Regions from separate parts of the Rhizobium sp. USDA 4016 genome, predicted to be linked through region 1. Evidence: riboswitches for the same ligand, from Rfam matches in the RefSeq annotation. Region 1 holds a riboswitch; the other holds the start of a gene.

Evidence for each region. Region 1 has a riboswitch for FMN ahead of ACZ9DP_RS27595 (EamA family transporter). Riboswitches for the same ligand answer to the same signal wherever they lie in the genome.
Region 2: linked by a shared signal. The riboswitch ahead of ribB (3,4-dihydroxy-2-butanone-4-phosphate synthase) and the one ahead of ACZ9DP_RS27595 (EamA family transporter) in region 1 are both predicted to bind FMN.

What each region holds. Positions count from the first base shown of each region.
Region 1 covers NZ_JBWCCY010000004.1:2,451,314-2,459,162, forward strand. Annotated here, with positions in the region: gene ACZ9DP_RS27590 (esterase-like activity of phytase family protein) at 1-413, opposite strand, end outside; partial or broken gene ACZ9DP_RS27595 (EamA family transporter) at 507-1,144, opposite strand; FMN riboswitch at 1,235-1,389, opposite strand; gene hupB (DNA-binding protein HupB) at 1,510-1,785, opposite strand; gene lon (endopeptidase La) at 1,991-4,408, opposite strand; gene clpX (ATP-dependent Clp protease ATP-binding subunit ClpX) at 4,810-6,087, opposite strand; gene clpP (ATP-dependent Clp endopeptidase proteolytic subunit ClpP) at 6,390-7,019, opposite strand; gene ACZ9DP_RS27620 (sensor domain-containing diguanylate cyclase) at 7,385-7,849, shown strand, end outside.
Region 2 covers NZ_JBWCCY010000002.1:741,331-749,179, forward strand. Annotated here, with positions in the region: gene ACZ9DP_RS04520 (hypothetical protein) at 206-1,075, shown strand; gene ACZ9DP_RS04525 (gamma-glutamylcyclotransferase family protein) at 1,211-1,543, shown strand; gene ACZ9DP_RS04530 (sensor histidine kinase) at 1,880-3,613, shown strand; gene ACZ9DP_RS04535 (hypothetical protein) at 3,789-4,031, shown strand; gene ACZ9DP_RS04540 (hypothetical protein) at 4,326-4,628, shown strand; gene ACZ9DP_RS04545 (hypothetical protein) at 4,704-4,919, shown strand; gene ACZ9DP_RS04550 (hypothetical protein) at 5,045-5,329, shown strand; gene ribB (3,4-dihydroxy-2-butanone-4-phosphate synthase) at 5,487-6,113, opposite strand; FMN riboswitch at 6,229-6,373, opposite strand; gene ACZ9DP_RS04560 (glucose 1-dehydrogenase) at 6,480-7,262, opposite strand; gene ACZ9DP_RS04565 (triose-phosphate isomerase) at 7,341-7,709, opposite strand; gene ACZ9DP_RS04570 (SDR family oxidoreductase) at 7,714-7,849, opposite strand, start outside.

The sequences.
Region 1 (7,849 bases):
CAGGTGTTCTCGATCTTTTTGGTGGCAACGTCGACGATTGCCAGATGGCCGGAAGGCTTCTGCTTACTCTCGCCGGTGTTGACGGCAACGAGCGCCTTGCCGGCTGCCGACGTAACGGATGTCGGCTCGCCGTCCATCATCAGCGCGCCGACGGCCTTCGGGGCCTTGGCATCGATGATGTCGACGAAGCCGATCGCGCCGAGCGGGCTGTCGCTGTAAATCAGCGTCCTGCCGTCATCGGTGGCGGTGATGATTTCGGCGGAGGTCGTGGAAAGCTTGTCCTTGCCGTCGGGCAGGTTTGCGGCAACCGGGAAGGACGCAATACGATTGAAAACAGGCTCCGCAGCGGCCGGGAAAGCAACGGACGCGAGAAGCACGGCAGCCAGTGTTGCCTTGCGCGATGAAATGGTCATGAAATCCCCCATGTGTCGAATATCGAAACGGGGGATTTTTGAGGGACGCTGATGACAGACACATGACAGCCGGCGCGTTTTGCGCCGCCCTGTCTATGCAGCCGTCTGCTCGCGGCGCAGTTCGTTGCGCATGATGAAGAGGGAGGCGCAAAAGATCAATGCCGCTCCGAGCCAGAGGTAACCGGTAGGCGCATAGCCGAAGACGAGCCAACCCGAAAAGACGTTGAGCGGCAGCTTGAGATCGTCGAAGGGCTGCACATAGGCAGCGTCGGCCGCTATATAGGCAAGTGTGAGAAAATATTGCGCGAGCACGGTCAGCAGGCCGGCGAGTACAAAAAGCCCCAGCGTGACGCCCGCCGGAACTTCGAAGCCGGCCGCCAGCGCAAGCCCGCCATTGATGGGCGTCAGAAGCACCAGCAGCCAGACCGTGATGGTTTCGGGCCGCTCGATGCCCGTCAGGTTCTTGGTGATCAGCGAGGAAGCGCCCCAGAGCAGCGCCGAGAGGATCGGCGCCAAGGATAATTGGTGCGCATCGCCGAGAAGCCGGCTCGGTAGAGGAACGGCAGCGAGAAGACGAGCGCGAAGGCAATGGACGCGGCCGGGAAGGCAAGCTTCATCGCCGCCCATTGCGTGACGACGTTGAGGATCGAGAAGGCCACGCCGGCCAGCACCATCCAGGCGGCACCTGCCATGGCACGCGACGTGGAAATAGTGAGGGAAGTCTGATTCATGTCATTCATCCAAGATAAAAAGGACCAACACAAATCAGGACGCATGAGCGCAACAACACCGCCGGGCAGTTCCCTGCCCTTCGTGCATGCGATCATTCTCTTTCATCCGGACTATGACCGTCGGCTCCGGCATCGCACCGGATCTGCTGACCCCTCCCCGCCCATGGGCGCGCGGAAGGCGCTCGCGGGCTCGGGCCGAGGCCCTTACCGCCGGTGGGGACTTTCACCCCGCCCTGAGAACAGAAAAGCCGTAGATGAAACTTGAAAAGCCCGCAAGACCTGCGGAAGTGGAAAAGGGTCCGGCTTTCGCCGAACCCCTCCAAACCTGGGCTGCCAGTCTCGTTATCCGGCGGCCAGAAATCTCATTAGCCGTTAACGGCATCCTTCAGGCCCTTGCCGGGCGTGAACTTCGGCACGTTGCGAGCCGGAATATTGACTTCGGCGCCGGTGGACGGATTGCGGCCCTTGGTGGCAGCGCGATGAGAAACGGTGAAGCTGCCGAAGCCGGCGAGACGGATGTCGCCCTTCTTCTTAAGTTCAGCCTGGACAACGTCGAAAACAGCGTCGACAGCAGAAGCAGCGTCAGCCTTGGTGAGGCCAGCCTTTTCGGCAACTGCGGACACGAGTTCATTCTTGTTCATGTTTCCACCCCTTTCAATGGTTCGAAACGACTCAAATCTGTAAGCCAGGCACAGAATAAGTTTCATCAGGCCCGCCGCAACCCAAAAGCCCTGCAAATCAAGGAAAAGCAAGCGGCTCTGTGACGTTTTCACAAAAAAGGCTGGCGTTTTAAGCCAGCCTTTTCCGAGTTTTGCAGCATTTTGACATAAATGTGGCAGGCAGCGCTCAGTGAGCGATGGCTGCACCTGTCTCATCGAGGCCCTCGACCGTCGCGATGACCGGCGTTTCAACCGTTCCATCCCATTCGATCGGTTCAGGCCTGCGAACCAGCGCATGCTTGATCACCTCGCCCATGCGGGATACCGGGATGATCTCCATGTTGTTCTTCACGTTGTCCGGAATCTCCGCCAGATCCTTGGCATTTTCTTCCGGGATCAGCACCTTCTTGATGCCGCCGCGAAGCGCTGCGAGCAGCTTTTCCTTCAGGCCGCCGATCGGCAGAACGCGGCCGCGAAGGGTGATCTCGCCGGTCATGGCGACATCCTTGTTGACCGGAATGCCGGTCATGATCGAGACGATCGCGGTTGCCATGGCGACACCGGCCGACGGGCCATCCTTCGGCGTCGCGCCTTCCGGCACGTGCACGTGGATGTCGCTCTTGTCAAAGCGCGGCGGCTCGATGCCGAAATCGACAGCGCGCGAGCGAACGTACGAGGCCGCAGCGGAGATCGACTCCTTCATGACTTCCTTCAGGTTGCCAGTGACCGTCATGCGGCCCTTGCCCGGCATCATCACGCCTTCGATCGTCAACAGCTCGCCGCCGACTTCGGTCCAGGCAAGACCGGTGACCACGCCGACCTGATCCTCGCGCTCGGCTTCGCCGTGGCGGAAGCGCGGAACGCCCAGATAGTCGTCGATGTTGGCAGCCGTGACGGCGACCGACTTCGACTTGCCCTTGATGATCTCGGTCACCGCCTTGCGGGCGAGCTTCATAAGTTCGCGTTCGAAGTTACGCACCCCTGCTTCGCGGGTGTATTGCTGGCTGATCGCCATCAGGGCATCGTCGCTGACCGAAAATTCCTCCGGCTGCAACGCATGTTCCTTGATGGCCTTCGGCAGCAGGTGCCGCTTGGCGATTTCTCGCTTTTCGTCTTCGGTATAGCCGGCGATACGGATGATCTCCATGCGGTCCATCAAAGGTGCCGGAATGTTCAGCGTATTCGCCGTCGTGATGAACATCACGTCCGACAGGTCGTATTCGACTTCCAGGTAGTGATCCATGAAGGTCGAGTTCTGGGCCGGGTCGAGCACTTCGAGCAGGGCCGAGGACGGATCGCCGCGGAAATCCATGCCCATCTTGTCGATCTCGTCGAGCAGGAAGAGCGGATTGGACTTTTTCGCCTTCTTCATCGACTGGATGACCTTGCCGGGCATCGAGCCGATATAGGTGCGGCGGTGACCGCGGATTTCGGCTTCGTCGCGAACGCCGCCGAGCGCCATGCGGACATACTCACGGCCGGTCGCCTTGGCAATCGACTGCGCAAGCGAGGTCTTGCCGACGCCCGGAGGGCCGACGAGGCACAAGATCGGCCCCTTGAGCTTGGCTGCACGCGCCTGCACGGCGAGATACTCGACGATCCGCTCCTTGACCTTGTCCAGGCCGAAGTGATCGGCTTCGAGGATCTGTTCTGCGTGGTTGAGGTCCGACTTGATCTTCGATTTCTTGCCCCACGGAATGCCGAGCAGCCAGTCGAGATAGTTGCGGACGACGGTTGCTTCGGCAGACATCGGGCTCATCTGGCGCAGCTTCTTCAGCTCCGCGTCGGCCTTCTCGCGCGCTTCCTTGGAAAGCTTGGTCTTGGAGATGCGCTCTTCCAGTTCGGCCATCTCGTCGCGGCCTTCCTCGCCGTCTCCGAGCTCCTTCTGGATCGCCTTCATCTGCTCATTCAGGTAGTATTCGCGCTGGGTCTTCTCCATCTGGCGCTTGACGCGCGAGCGGATGCGCTTTTCGACCTGCAGGACCGAAATCTCGCCTTCCATGAAGCCGAGCGCCTTTTCGAGGCGAGCCTTGACGCTGGTGGTTTCCAGCATCTCCTGCTTTTCGGTAATCTTGATCGACAGGTGCGAGGCAACCGTATCGGCGAGCTTGGAATAATCGTCGATCTGGCTGGCAGCGCCGACCACTTCAGGCGAGATCTTCTTGTTGAGCTTCACATAGCTCTCGAACTCCGAAACGACGGAGCGCGACAGCGCTTCCAGCTCGACCGGGTCGTCATGCGGCTCTTCGAGCACATGGCCGAGCGCCTCGTAGAAATCCTCGCGGCTGGTATAGGCATCGATCTCGGCACGGGCGCGGCCTTCGACAAGAACCTTCACGGTGCCGTCGGGCAGCTTCAGGAGCTGCAAAACATTGGCAACCGTGCCGACATTATGAATTGCTGAAGGATCTGGATCATCATCGCTTGCGTTGATCTGGGTGACCAGCATGATCTGCTTGTCAGAACCCATGACCTCTTCAAGCGCACGGATCGACTTTTCCCGTCCGACGAACAGCGGCACGATCATATGGGGGAAGACCACGATGTCGCGCAGGGGCAAAACAGGATAGGCAGTGCTGCTCGCTACAGACGTTTTCTTCGTCATTTTATTTCCTTTCCATCGTCCCGTTTCCGGGCTCTTTGCGCGGCCGCATGCGATTGGCCGGCACTCTCACTTGGGCTACAAGTGGAGGTTCTGACTATGCATTTCAAGCCACGCTAACGCCCGCGTTCCACGGTTGTGACAGCTTTATTACAACGGAACGCTAGTACAATGAAGCGCCTAACTGGATCGACGCTTACCACTTTCGAACCGGCTAAAACACAAGGCCGGAAACCTCGCTATGGAATCATTCCATCATCTTTAAGGACGGAACATTCCGCAACGTCAGCAATAGCGTTTTCCCAGTCTTGCCAGCCATTATTAACAGGACCATACACGGTTTTTCAAATAGAAAGGGGCCTGCCTTCGGCAAGCCCCTAAATCTAACCATACGAGGACCGGCATCAGGCCGAGGCGTTTGCCTTTTCCTCCTGACGGTCCGCATAGATGTAGAGCGGACGGGCAGAACCGCGGGCAACTTCCTCGGAGATAACGACTTCGCGAACGCCTTCCAGCGCCGGCAGTTCGAACATCGTATCGAGCAGGATCTTTTCCATGATCGAGCGAAGGCCGCGGGCACCGGTCTTGCGTACGATCGCCTTGCGGGCGATTTCGCGGAGCGCATCCTCGTGGAAAGTGAGTTCCACGTCTTCCATCTCGAACAGGCGCTGATACTGCTTGATGAGCGCGTTCTTCGGTTCCGACAGAATCTGGATCAGCGCATCCTCATCGAGGTCTTCGAGCGTTGCCAGGACCGGCAGACGACCGATGAATTCCGGAATGAGGCCAAACTTCACCAGATCTTCCGGCTCGAGTTCGCGCAGCACTTCGCCGACGCGGCGGTCATCCGGCGCCTTGACGGTCGCACCGAAGCCGATCGAGGTCTTCTCGCCGCGTGCCGAGATGATCTTGTCGAGACCGGCGAAGGCGCCGCCGCAGATGAACAGGATGTTCGTCGTGTCGACCTGCAGGAATTCCTGCTGCGGATGCTTGCGGCCGCCCTGCGGAGGAACGGAAGCGACGGTGCCTTCCATGATCTTCAGAAGCGCCTGCTGCACGCCCTCGCCCGACACGTCGCGAGTGATCGAGGGATTGTCGGACTTGCGGGAGATCTTGTCGACCTCGTCGATATAGACGATGCCGCGCTGGGCGCGCTCGACATTGTAGTCGGCAGACTGCAGAAGCTTCAGGATGATGTTTTCGACGTCTTCACCGACATAGCCGGCTTCGGTCAGCGTCGTTGCATCGGCCATCGTGAAGGGAACGTCGATGATGCGGGCGAGCGTCTGGGCGAGATAGGTCTTGCCGCAACCGGTCGGGCCGACCAACATGATGTTCGACTTCGCCAGTTCGACTTCACTGTTCTTGGTGGCATGCGCCAGGCGCTTGTAATGGTTGTGGACGGCAACCGACAGTATCTTTTTCGCCTGCCGCTGGCCGATGACGTATTCGTCGAGAACCTTGATGATGTCCTGGGGCGTGGGAACGCCGTCGCGGGACTTGACCATCGAGGACTTGTTCTCCTCGCGGATGATGTCCATGCACAGTTCGACGCATTCATCGCAGATGAAGACGGTCGGCCCGGCGATTAACTTCCGGACTTCGTGCTGGCTCTTTCCGCAGAACGAACAATACAGGGTATTCTTGGAGTCGCCGCCGTTGCTGCCGCTGACCTTGCTCATATCACTTTCCTTCCAGCACGCCGCATTTCAAGGTGAAATCGCGGTCCACTCAATGGCCCGCCGGCCTGCTCCCACCGGAGCATCAGCCGGCCAAGGCTTTAAGGGGTAAAAACCGGTACCCAACCAAAACATGCCCGGGTTCCGGCGGCAACGAACTCCCCTTCGAATGCCGAATGCTATGTCATACAGATTCAACATAGCATTAATAGTTACTATTAGCGTCTTCGCTACCGCATTAAACCCCTTGTTCAATCACAAATGGGATAGAACTGTGGCGGCAAAAACACCATCCCTATTAATTACTAGGCCTGATCGCCTTCCATTTCGATGCGCGACGTCAGGACCTTGTCGATCACGCCCCAGCTCTGAGCCTCGTCGGCATCCATGAAGTGGTCGCGGTCGAGGGTCTTTTCAACTTCTTCGTAGCTGCGGCCGGTATGCTTCACGTAGACCTCGTTCAGCCGGCGCTTCATCTTCAGGATATCCTTGGCGTGGCGCTCGATGTCGGATGCCTGCCCCTGGAAGCCGCCGGAGGGCTGGTGAACCATGATGCGGGAATTCGGAGTGGCAAAGCGCATATCCTTGTGGCCGGCGGCCAGAAGCAGCGAGCCCATCGAGGCCGCCTGGCCGATGCAGAGCGTCGAAACGGCGGGCTTGATGAACTGCATCGTGTCATAGATCGCCATGCCGGCACTCACGACGCCGCCCGGCGAATTGATATAGAGCGCGATTTCCTTCTTCGGGTTTTCGGCCTCGAGGAAGAGAAGCTGGGCGCACACGAGCGTCGCCATGTGATCCTCGACGGCGCCCGTGAGGAAGATGATGCGTTCCTTCAGCAGGCGGGAATAGATGTCGTAGGAGCGTTCACCGCGATTGGTCTGTTCCACGACCATCGGCACGAGGGCCATAGCGGTATCGACTGGGTTTCTCATGTGCGTCCTTTGCCAACGTCTGCCGGCTGCCGCCGGGAATCAAAGAAAATGCTTCATCCCTACATAGAGTGTCACCGCCCTCTTCTTCAAGACACGCATAAGGATAACGTTAAGAAGCGGAGCCGGCAGGATGAACCTCATGACAGGGCTATCTCCCAGCCGCCGCTTGACCGGGAGAGGCCACCAAGGGGGCTCACAGCTTTTCTCCGCGACAGGATGAACGAACCCTAAATACCACTCGGATAGTCCCGAGGCGGTTTACCTTGTGGAAAGCCTAATGGCGAATATAGGGCAGAAGGCGTTCCGGCATTAATCGACTGGAGAATTTCGGCGGCGAGAATGCCCGCATTCCAAGGGGTGTTGCCGTGTTTAATATTACTACAGGATTAGCCATCTGGTGCGCGGAAGCCATGACGCTCGCGTTGCTGCTGTTCATGGCCTGGCGCCATAACGTCCGCAACAGGGCCTATCTTTATTGGAGTCTCGGCTTCCTGTTGAGCGGCACCGGTTTTGCCATGATCGCGCTGCGCAGCCAAATCCCCGATATCCTATCGATCGAGGCCGGCAACGCGACCGCACTCCTCGGCCAGAGCGCCTGGGTTGCAGGCTTCATGGCGCTCGATCGCCGGAAGGTCGAATGGTGGGCGCTGCTGCCGCCGGCGATATGGCTTGCCGGCGTTTACCTGCCCTGGGTCAACGACGACTCCGGCAACCGCGTCATCCTTTACAATCTTGCTTCGGCGACCGGCGCCACCGGCCTTGCCATGGCCGTCTGCAGCGCCGGCATGCGCCGCGAACCGACGCGCGGCAAACTTGCCGCCGTCTTCATC
Region 2 (7,849 bases), on a different contig from region 1:
CAAGAGAGGACCAAAAGCCTTGGTGACAGGTAGCAACGCTGCCCGCACCCAACCGATCCTTCTGACATGAGGAAATCCACTAACGCCGATGGAATTGACCTCTTGCTTCACCGCATGCGCGCGAGCGTCGGAGGCAAATCTGATCGCCGCTGGCCGAAACCGCGCGGCACGTCAGAGCGTTTCTCGAGGGAAAGATAAACTCACCATGTCGAACCGCCGAGAACAGCAGACGCCCGAAGGCGCCTTCAAAGAGAAGATCGGGGAAACCACCTCATTCCCCTACGACCGACTGACGGTCGAGCGTTTTCGCGCGGCTTTTCCCCAAGCGCGGTGGAGCGATGACCTCAAGGCGTGGTTCGTTCCCGGGAAAACTGCCGGTCGCCGGATCGCCCGCTGGCGGGCGTATGAGGCAACGCAGGTCGAAGCCTATGCGGACGAGAAGGGACGCGACGCCTTCCAGTTCGATCCGATCGAAAGTCCCTATCTGGAGGTCGGGGAGGCGGGCTTACGGGTCCGGACGCCGTTTTCCCGGACTGTCGTCGATGAGCTGCGCGAAGTTCCCTGGGCCTATTGGGACTGCGATCTTAGGGTCTGGCATGTGCCCTTCCGGTCGTTCGACGACCTAAGGCGGCGATGGGCGACGATCGAGGCGGCGGCCCGGCGGAACGAGCCCGAAGAACGAAAGCGCAGGGCTGAAGAGCGCAAGGGAACCGAGGACGACAGGCGCGCCCGACTTCGCTCTGCCGAGAGGAAGCGTCGTCGCTATCCGCTGGCGTGCAACGACCTGCCGCCGTTGCAGCGGCCCGTGGCGACCGAACAGTACGGTGTCATCGTCTTCACTGAGATCACCGGCGAACTCGTCGAGCCAGATACCGTTGCGGATTTCTATCCGGGTGTGACGGACGACCACGTCTGGGGACTGTGGCGGACGCCGACGCTGGACGAACTGATCTGCACATGGCCCGCGAAGCCGGTTCTAGAAAACCGGAGGCGAGAATGGTGGCTTCCGAGCATCGATGAGCTGAGGCCCGCCCGCCGGCTGGCGCGCTCCCGGGAACGGCGCAGACGAAAGTAATTGATTGCATTCATATACATCTGCATAAGCGGCGCCTAAATTCGAGTTTGATGCGCGACTGCGAAGGTCTGCCTGCGTCACGCATCGCGAGAGAACCAAATGGCTGCTCACAGACCTATTGGACAGGATGACACGATGACCGTCGAACACCGGCTTGCAACCTACGGATCGCTGGCCCCCGGCCGGGTGAACCATCACCAGCTCGACGGCCTTGAAGGAACCTGGCGCAAGGGGACGGTTCGAGGGACTCTCGTGGAATCCGGATGGGGAGCTGCCCTTGGTTTTCCAGGCTTGCTGCTCGATGAAGGCGGCGCGGCAGTGGACGTGCTTTTGTTCGAGTCGCTGGATCTCCCGGACCACTGGGAACGGCTCGACGCATTTGAAGGGGCGGGGTATCGCCGTGAACGGGCAAAGATCAGTACGCCGGATGGGCAACTAGAGGCCTTTATTTACGTGCTCGCGCCCTAGGCGCATTGGCTGCCGACATAAGATATGAGCATTGCAAGCATGCGGTGCGAGAGGGTGCGCCTCTAATGCACTGCAGCTTCGAGTGCCGTCCTCAGCCCTCTTTCTCCAGCAGTCGGTTCGCATTGGCCGCGCGCGACGCTGATGAACGATTCTTTCATCAGCGGCTTCCCATCCTCGTTTCCTAAACTCAGGGCGTCTCATTCAGGGCCTCTGGCCACGTTCTGGCATGGACGGCGATCCAGCGTACGAATGACACACATGGATAGTCAGGCCTGAATAGTCATGCTATCGAAACCCGGTTGGGGAACGGATCCATACGATCCAAAGGGCGGAAGAATGAGACTGAAGCTCGTTGCAGTCGCGGTTGCGGCGCTAGCGCCCGTTGTCGCGATGCTCGTTTATAACGAAGTAGAGACACGCCTTCAGCGCAACGAGGAAATCAGGGGCAATGCTGCGCAGGCCGCGCGGCTGGCGGCTTCCGAAGTCGAACGGATCATCGAAGGGCTGCATGGCCTTCTTGTCGCCGTTGCCTCAATGCCCGCGATCCAGGATCTCGACGCGGCGGCTTGCGATCGGGCCCTTCGGTCGGTCGCCTCGAGCGTGTCCAATATTCGCACGATTTTTGTGACCGACTTGGCGGGGCATCCTGTCTGCGGCAGCGTCGAGCCGCCGAGTGGCGTCCGGTTCGCGGATCGGGACTACTTCAGGCGAGCCCTGGCGTCAGGCCGGTTTGTGGTCGGCACCTACACCGACAGCCGGATGTCGAAGGGTGCAGTCCTTCCGGTAGCGATGCCGCTGATGAAGGAGGGGGTCGCCCAACGCGTGCTGGTTACGGGCCTGCGCTTGGAATGGCTGCAGGACAGGATCGCAGAACGCGGCGTAGAGGGTGGCAACGCCATAACGATCGCAGACGGCAAGGGGACGATACTGGCACGCGTGCCATATCCCGAGCGCTTTGTCGGAACCGCAATACCTCATGCCTTTCAACACCTGATCTATGCGGATTTCCCAGGTATCATCGAGGTTACAGGACAGGACGGTATCGAACGGATCCTTGGATATCGCCCGATCAAGCTTCCAAACAACCCGCTCTACATCGGCGCCAGCATCTCGAAGGAAGAGGCATTCGCACCGATCAACCGAGCGACGGAAGTCAATGCGCTGTCTATCCTCGGAGGCGCGCTGCTCGCCTTTCTGGCCGCCGTTCTCATAGGCAACCGGTTCATCGTCAGACCCATCCACCACATCGCTCGCGTGATGGGAGACTGGCGCGCCGGCAGGACCGACGTGCGCACGGGAATGAATCCGGCGAAAGATGAACTCGGTGCTGTGGGTGCGACACTGGACAGTCTCCTTGACGAACTGGACGCCCGGCACCGGCAAGCGAAGGAGGCGGAGGACGAAAGAGACCTGCTGTCGCGGGAGATGGCCCACAGAGTCAAGAACGGCTACGCTCTGGTGCAGGCGATCGCCCGACAGAGTTTTGCGAAGAGCGATCCTTCGCGTTATGCCGTGTTCTCCAAAAGGCTAACGGCGCTGGCAGGAGCCTACGACCTCATTCTCACAAGAGAGGCCCATTCGGCGGATATGTCCGAGACGATCCGAAAGTCGCTGCGCCCCCACCATGAGGTCGATGCCAGCCGAATGGAAGTAACCGGTCCACAGGTTTCTCTACCGGCGGAACTCACGCTGGCCCTGTCGCTGGTCGTGCACGAGCTCGGCACGAACGCGATGAAATACGGCGCACTCAGCACCGACGAGGGCCGGATTGTCGTTAACTGGACCCTGAAGGACCGGGGGGTTCTGCTGACCTGGCAGGAAACCGGGGGGCCTGAGGTCACTCGGCCCAACGCTAGAGGGTTCGGCTCGGTCCTGATCGAAAAGGCCTTCCCGGCAAAATATCAGGCAAAAAGCCTTTCCACCTACGGGACCAGCGGCCTGATATTTGAACTTGCATTTTTTCTGCCGGGAGATCCGACGGATAATCATCCGGCGACGTCTTCCCAGATTGCCCGCGCACAAAGCGAGGATGGCGCAATCGAGAATCCGCGCAAAGCGGGCCGCAGTTGAGAATGGCTGCTGCTCCGACGAACCGTCAAAGGCACTGAACCCCGTCCGCATGCAGGTTGTTTGCAGGCCTGCCTGACGTTGAGGTCATTCGCTCTGAATAAATAAGGAGCACCTTCTTCCGTTGAAGAAAATTCCGCCCGACCTAGCATTTAGTCTCAGAAATGGGAGATCAATCATGCTGCAAAGACTGGTGCAGGAACCCGATTTTGCCGTGCTCTCGCGGGCTGTCGGTGAATGGTATCACTATTATCAGGTCGCTCCTGATGAGAAGACAACGGATTTCTTATGTGCTGCTGCCCTTGCATTCTTTAATGACGGTTATCGCACCTCAGACGACATCGCGACACTGCTCATCGGCACCCACATCGGAGAGCTGGCAACACGCGTGAACGCGCGGTCTTCGTCGGCGATTCACTAGCGCCTCGCCGGCTGCTGCCGCGGCACCGAAATGATGTGAGTGGGAACTGTCGAGGTTCTGTCGGTCGCGGATCTCGATCAAGTTGCTCTGCCTGATATCTACGCCGCGTGTTCATTGCGGCTGATCCGGCGAATGCGGCCCGCTTGCCAGTCGGAGTGTATTTTAGCATCTTCGAAAGATTTCATTTGCTTTGCTTCCGGGGGCAGCGCATGGTTCCCGCCTCCAGCAGTCATCATCACGGGCGCTGCTGTTTGAGGGCTGCCTTGCCCTTGCCCCGACCGAAAGGAGGGCCTTATGTCTTCCGAATTTTCTACGAAATATCTGACGAGCCAAGACCTCGGCATGCTGCAGCAGGTGCTGAGTGATGCCGGCTATACAGACGATATTCTTATCGAACCGCCTCGACCTTTCAATGCAGCAGCCAAGCTGATGGTCCGCCTCTTTCAACAGGGAATGACGGATCCCACCGACCTCGCCAATGAACTTGATCGGCAATTCGGGAAGTCTCGGAAAATGGAGAGGGCTTTTGCAGGTTCACCGCTTCATCGCTTCGCGATCCAAGGTCTTCCGACGGAGCTCCGTTCTATTGTTCATTAACGCCCTGCTCAAAGGCGAGGCTCGATCATGCGGCGGCAGAACTAGCGAACGCTTTGATAGACGAGGAAGTGGACGATGTTTGAAGGCAGCAGAAGGGAACTGGACGACTGGCAAGCCGAAAACATGGGCGCGCTAGCGCCAAAAACTGGAAAGTTACTGGGTGACAATCCGTATGATCCCCAAACGGATCCGGTTCGCTACAGGCTCTGGAGAGAGGCGTATTTTAAGGCCCAGAATGAGATCGACGGCTTTAAGCAGGACCCCGCATTGCTCCGAAGCCTGCGCTCCTGAAATCCAACTTTGATGATGCCGGCGCGGATCGCCATCGCGATCTTTCCGCTGATCACTGGCACAAGGAAGCTCAGAAGGACCGTCGAGCCGCCGGAGACATAATGTTGTTCGACTGAGGAGGAGCAATGTCGCTTAAAATGCGCCCGAACATGCCGCCGTTCGTCACCAATGAGAACGGCCACATCCCAATGACCGACATCGCGGCGAACTGGCTCGTGATCGTGACGCGCGAAGCTTTGGAGAGAGTAGCGTCGCCGCCCGACGCGTCGCTGGAGCGCCTGCTGGCATATGCCGACACCTTCGGCGAGGTTGCCACATATAAATTGGAGCATGGCCGCGCGGGCGAAGAGGAAACCATCTGGGTTCAAAGCGCGGATGTTGTCGAATGGCGAGGCACACAATCTATGTAAGTTCCTTCGACTATGCGGGCCGCAGCCACGGGGTCGCCCGCCTTTCGATGCGCCGATACGCTCGTATCGTTCATCGGAAGGTCGCGAGCGCCGGACCAGATTCGAGCGGCTACGGGAGGAAGACCGCTCAAACCTAAAAGAAGACGGGCAACGGATTTCAGGCTGCCTTAACGGGAACACTCGCTGCCCTATAGGCGATCAAGTCTTCGATGGTGATCAGATGGAGGCCATGCCGTTCAGAAAACCGTTCGAGTTCGGGAAGGCGTGCCATCGTGCCATCGTCGTTGGCCACCTCGCAAATCACCCCGGACGGGGACAGACCGGCAAGCTTGGCGAGATCCACCGCTGCTTCGGTGTGGCCAGGGCGGGAAAGAACGCCGTTCGGGTGGGCTCGGAGCGGAAAGATATGACCTGGCCGGGCAAAATCCTCTGGGCGAGAGCCTGTTCTGACGAGTGCTTGAACGGTGGCAGCCCTGTCGGCGGCCGATATCCCAGTCGTCGTTTCGGGAATGTAGTCCACGGAGACGGTGAAGGCAGTCTTCAGCACCTCGGTGTTGCGTGGAACCATCAAAGGAATATCGAGCTCGTCGAGCCTGTTGCCTTCCATCGCAACGCAGATAAGGCCACGGGCGTGGTTCATCATGAACGCGATCGCTTGCGGAGTGACAGCCTCCGACGCGATCACGAGATCGCCTTCGTTTTCCCGGTCACGGTCATCGACAACGACGACGATCTCGCCCCGCGCTATAGCGGCGACCGCATCGTCGATTTTGGAAATTGCCATTTTCTTGCCTTTCAAGGGTTAGCCGTTGTGAGCGGCGTGCATGGCCTGTCAAAGCCACCATTTTCCCTTGGGCGAACAAGCATAGGAAACGCCGCGCTTGAGGCGGCGTCCGCTGCATTGCTCTCTTCCATCCGGACTGTAACCGTCGGCTCCGGCATCTCACCGGATCTGCTGACCCTCCGCATCCACGAAGGCGCTCGCGGGCTCCGAGTTGCCTCGATACCGCCGGTGGGGAATTGCACCCCGCCCTGAGAACGCATGTAACATAGAGGATCGATGCCGTATTTTGCAAGTGGCTGCCGGCTGCCGGCCCATCGAGAATCTGTTTTTCGCGGTGAACGCACCGTTCCTCAATGTCGAATAAAGCTACGACATGATCAGGCCGCCATCGACGTTGATCGTCTGGCCGGTGATGTAGGCAGCATCGTCGCTGGCAAGGAAGGTGACGAGACCGGCGACATCCTCGCCAGATCCTGCCCGCTTCATGGGAATCCCTTCGACCCACTCTTTCATGAGTTCTCCGGGGCCGTAGTTGCCGAGGAGTTTGCCCCAGGCCTGATCGTTATAGGCCCACATGTCCGTTTCGATGATACCGGGGCAGAAGGCATTGACGGTGATGTTTTCGGTCGCGACTTCCTTGGCAAGGCTCTGGGTGATCCCGACGACGCCCATTTTTGAAGCGGCGTAGTGTGGTGTGTAGATGAAGCCGTCGCGGGCTTGGCCAGAGGCGGTGTTGATGATGCGGCCGCCGCGTCCCAGCCTGCGCATGCGCAGAATTGCTTCCTGCGCGCACAAGAAGACGCCCTTGGTGTTGACGGCCATGACCCTGTCCCACTCGCCTTCCGTCATGTCTTCGATGCGGGCGATGGTGATGACGCCGGCATTCTGGATCGACACGTCGACAGTGCCGTAAGCTTTCTCCGCCGCGTCATAGAGAGCCTTCACGCTGGCTTTGTCGGTGACGTCTCCGACGAAGGAGATAGCATTGCCGGCATCGGTTTTGATTTGCTCGGCGACTGCATGGACCGACTCTTCGTTTGCTGAGACCACGAGATTGGCGCCTTCTCTCGCAAACCGCATGGCGATCGCCGCGCCGATCCCGCGGCTGGCTCCCGTGATGACAACGGTCTTGTTTTCGAAGCGCTTCATTCTCTCTTCCTTTCCCGTTGCCAGGCGATATCGGGCGTCGGCCGCAGAGCCGGCAGTTCCTGTTGCGTCATGCTGCCTTCAAGCGGCTGCAGAAATGATCTCGGCCTTGTGAGCGACAGTGGCCCCTCTGGCTATGGCGTCAATGTCGTCGTGGAACGCGCGACGTTCGGAATGGCCTAGAATTACCAAGCATGCACCCCCATCGACGAGCGTGTCCTCCCAGACGTGTGCGGTGCAGGCGCCCGGCGCCTTTCGCTGGCGGTGTCGCGCGACGGTAATCGCGGTCGAACCCTGCGAGCGCTTCGCGGGGTTCTCGATCGGCGTGAAGGGCGAGCGGACGACGATGTCGCACGCCGCCTCGCTCGTAAGTCCCTTCAGCGCCTCGATCTCGGCCAGGGAGGAAGCGAGACCGTGTATTTTCCAGCTGCCGGCAATCAGCTTTCGCATCGCATCACCAGCAGCAGAAACCGCCGTCGACAAGCAGATCGACGCCTGTCACGAAACTTGCCGCATTCGACAGCAGGAACACGGCTGGACCGACCATCTCGTCGACCGTTGCCATGCGCTGCATCGGCGTCTGCTCTTCG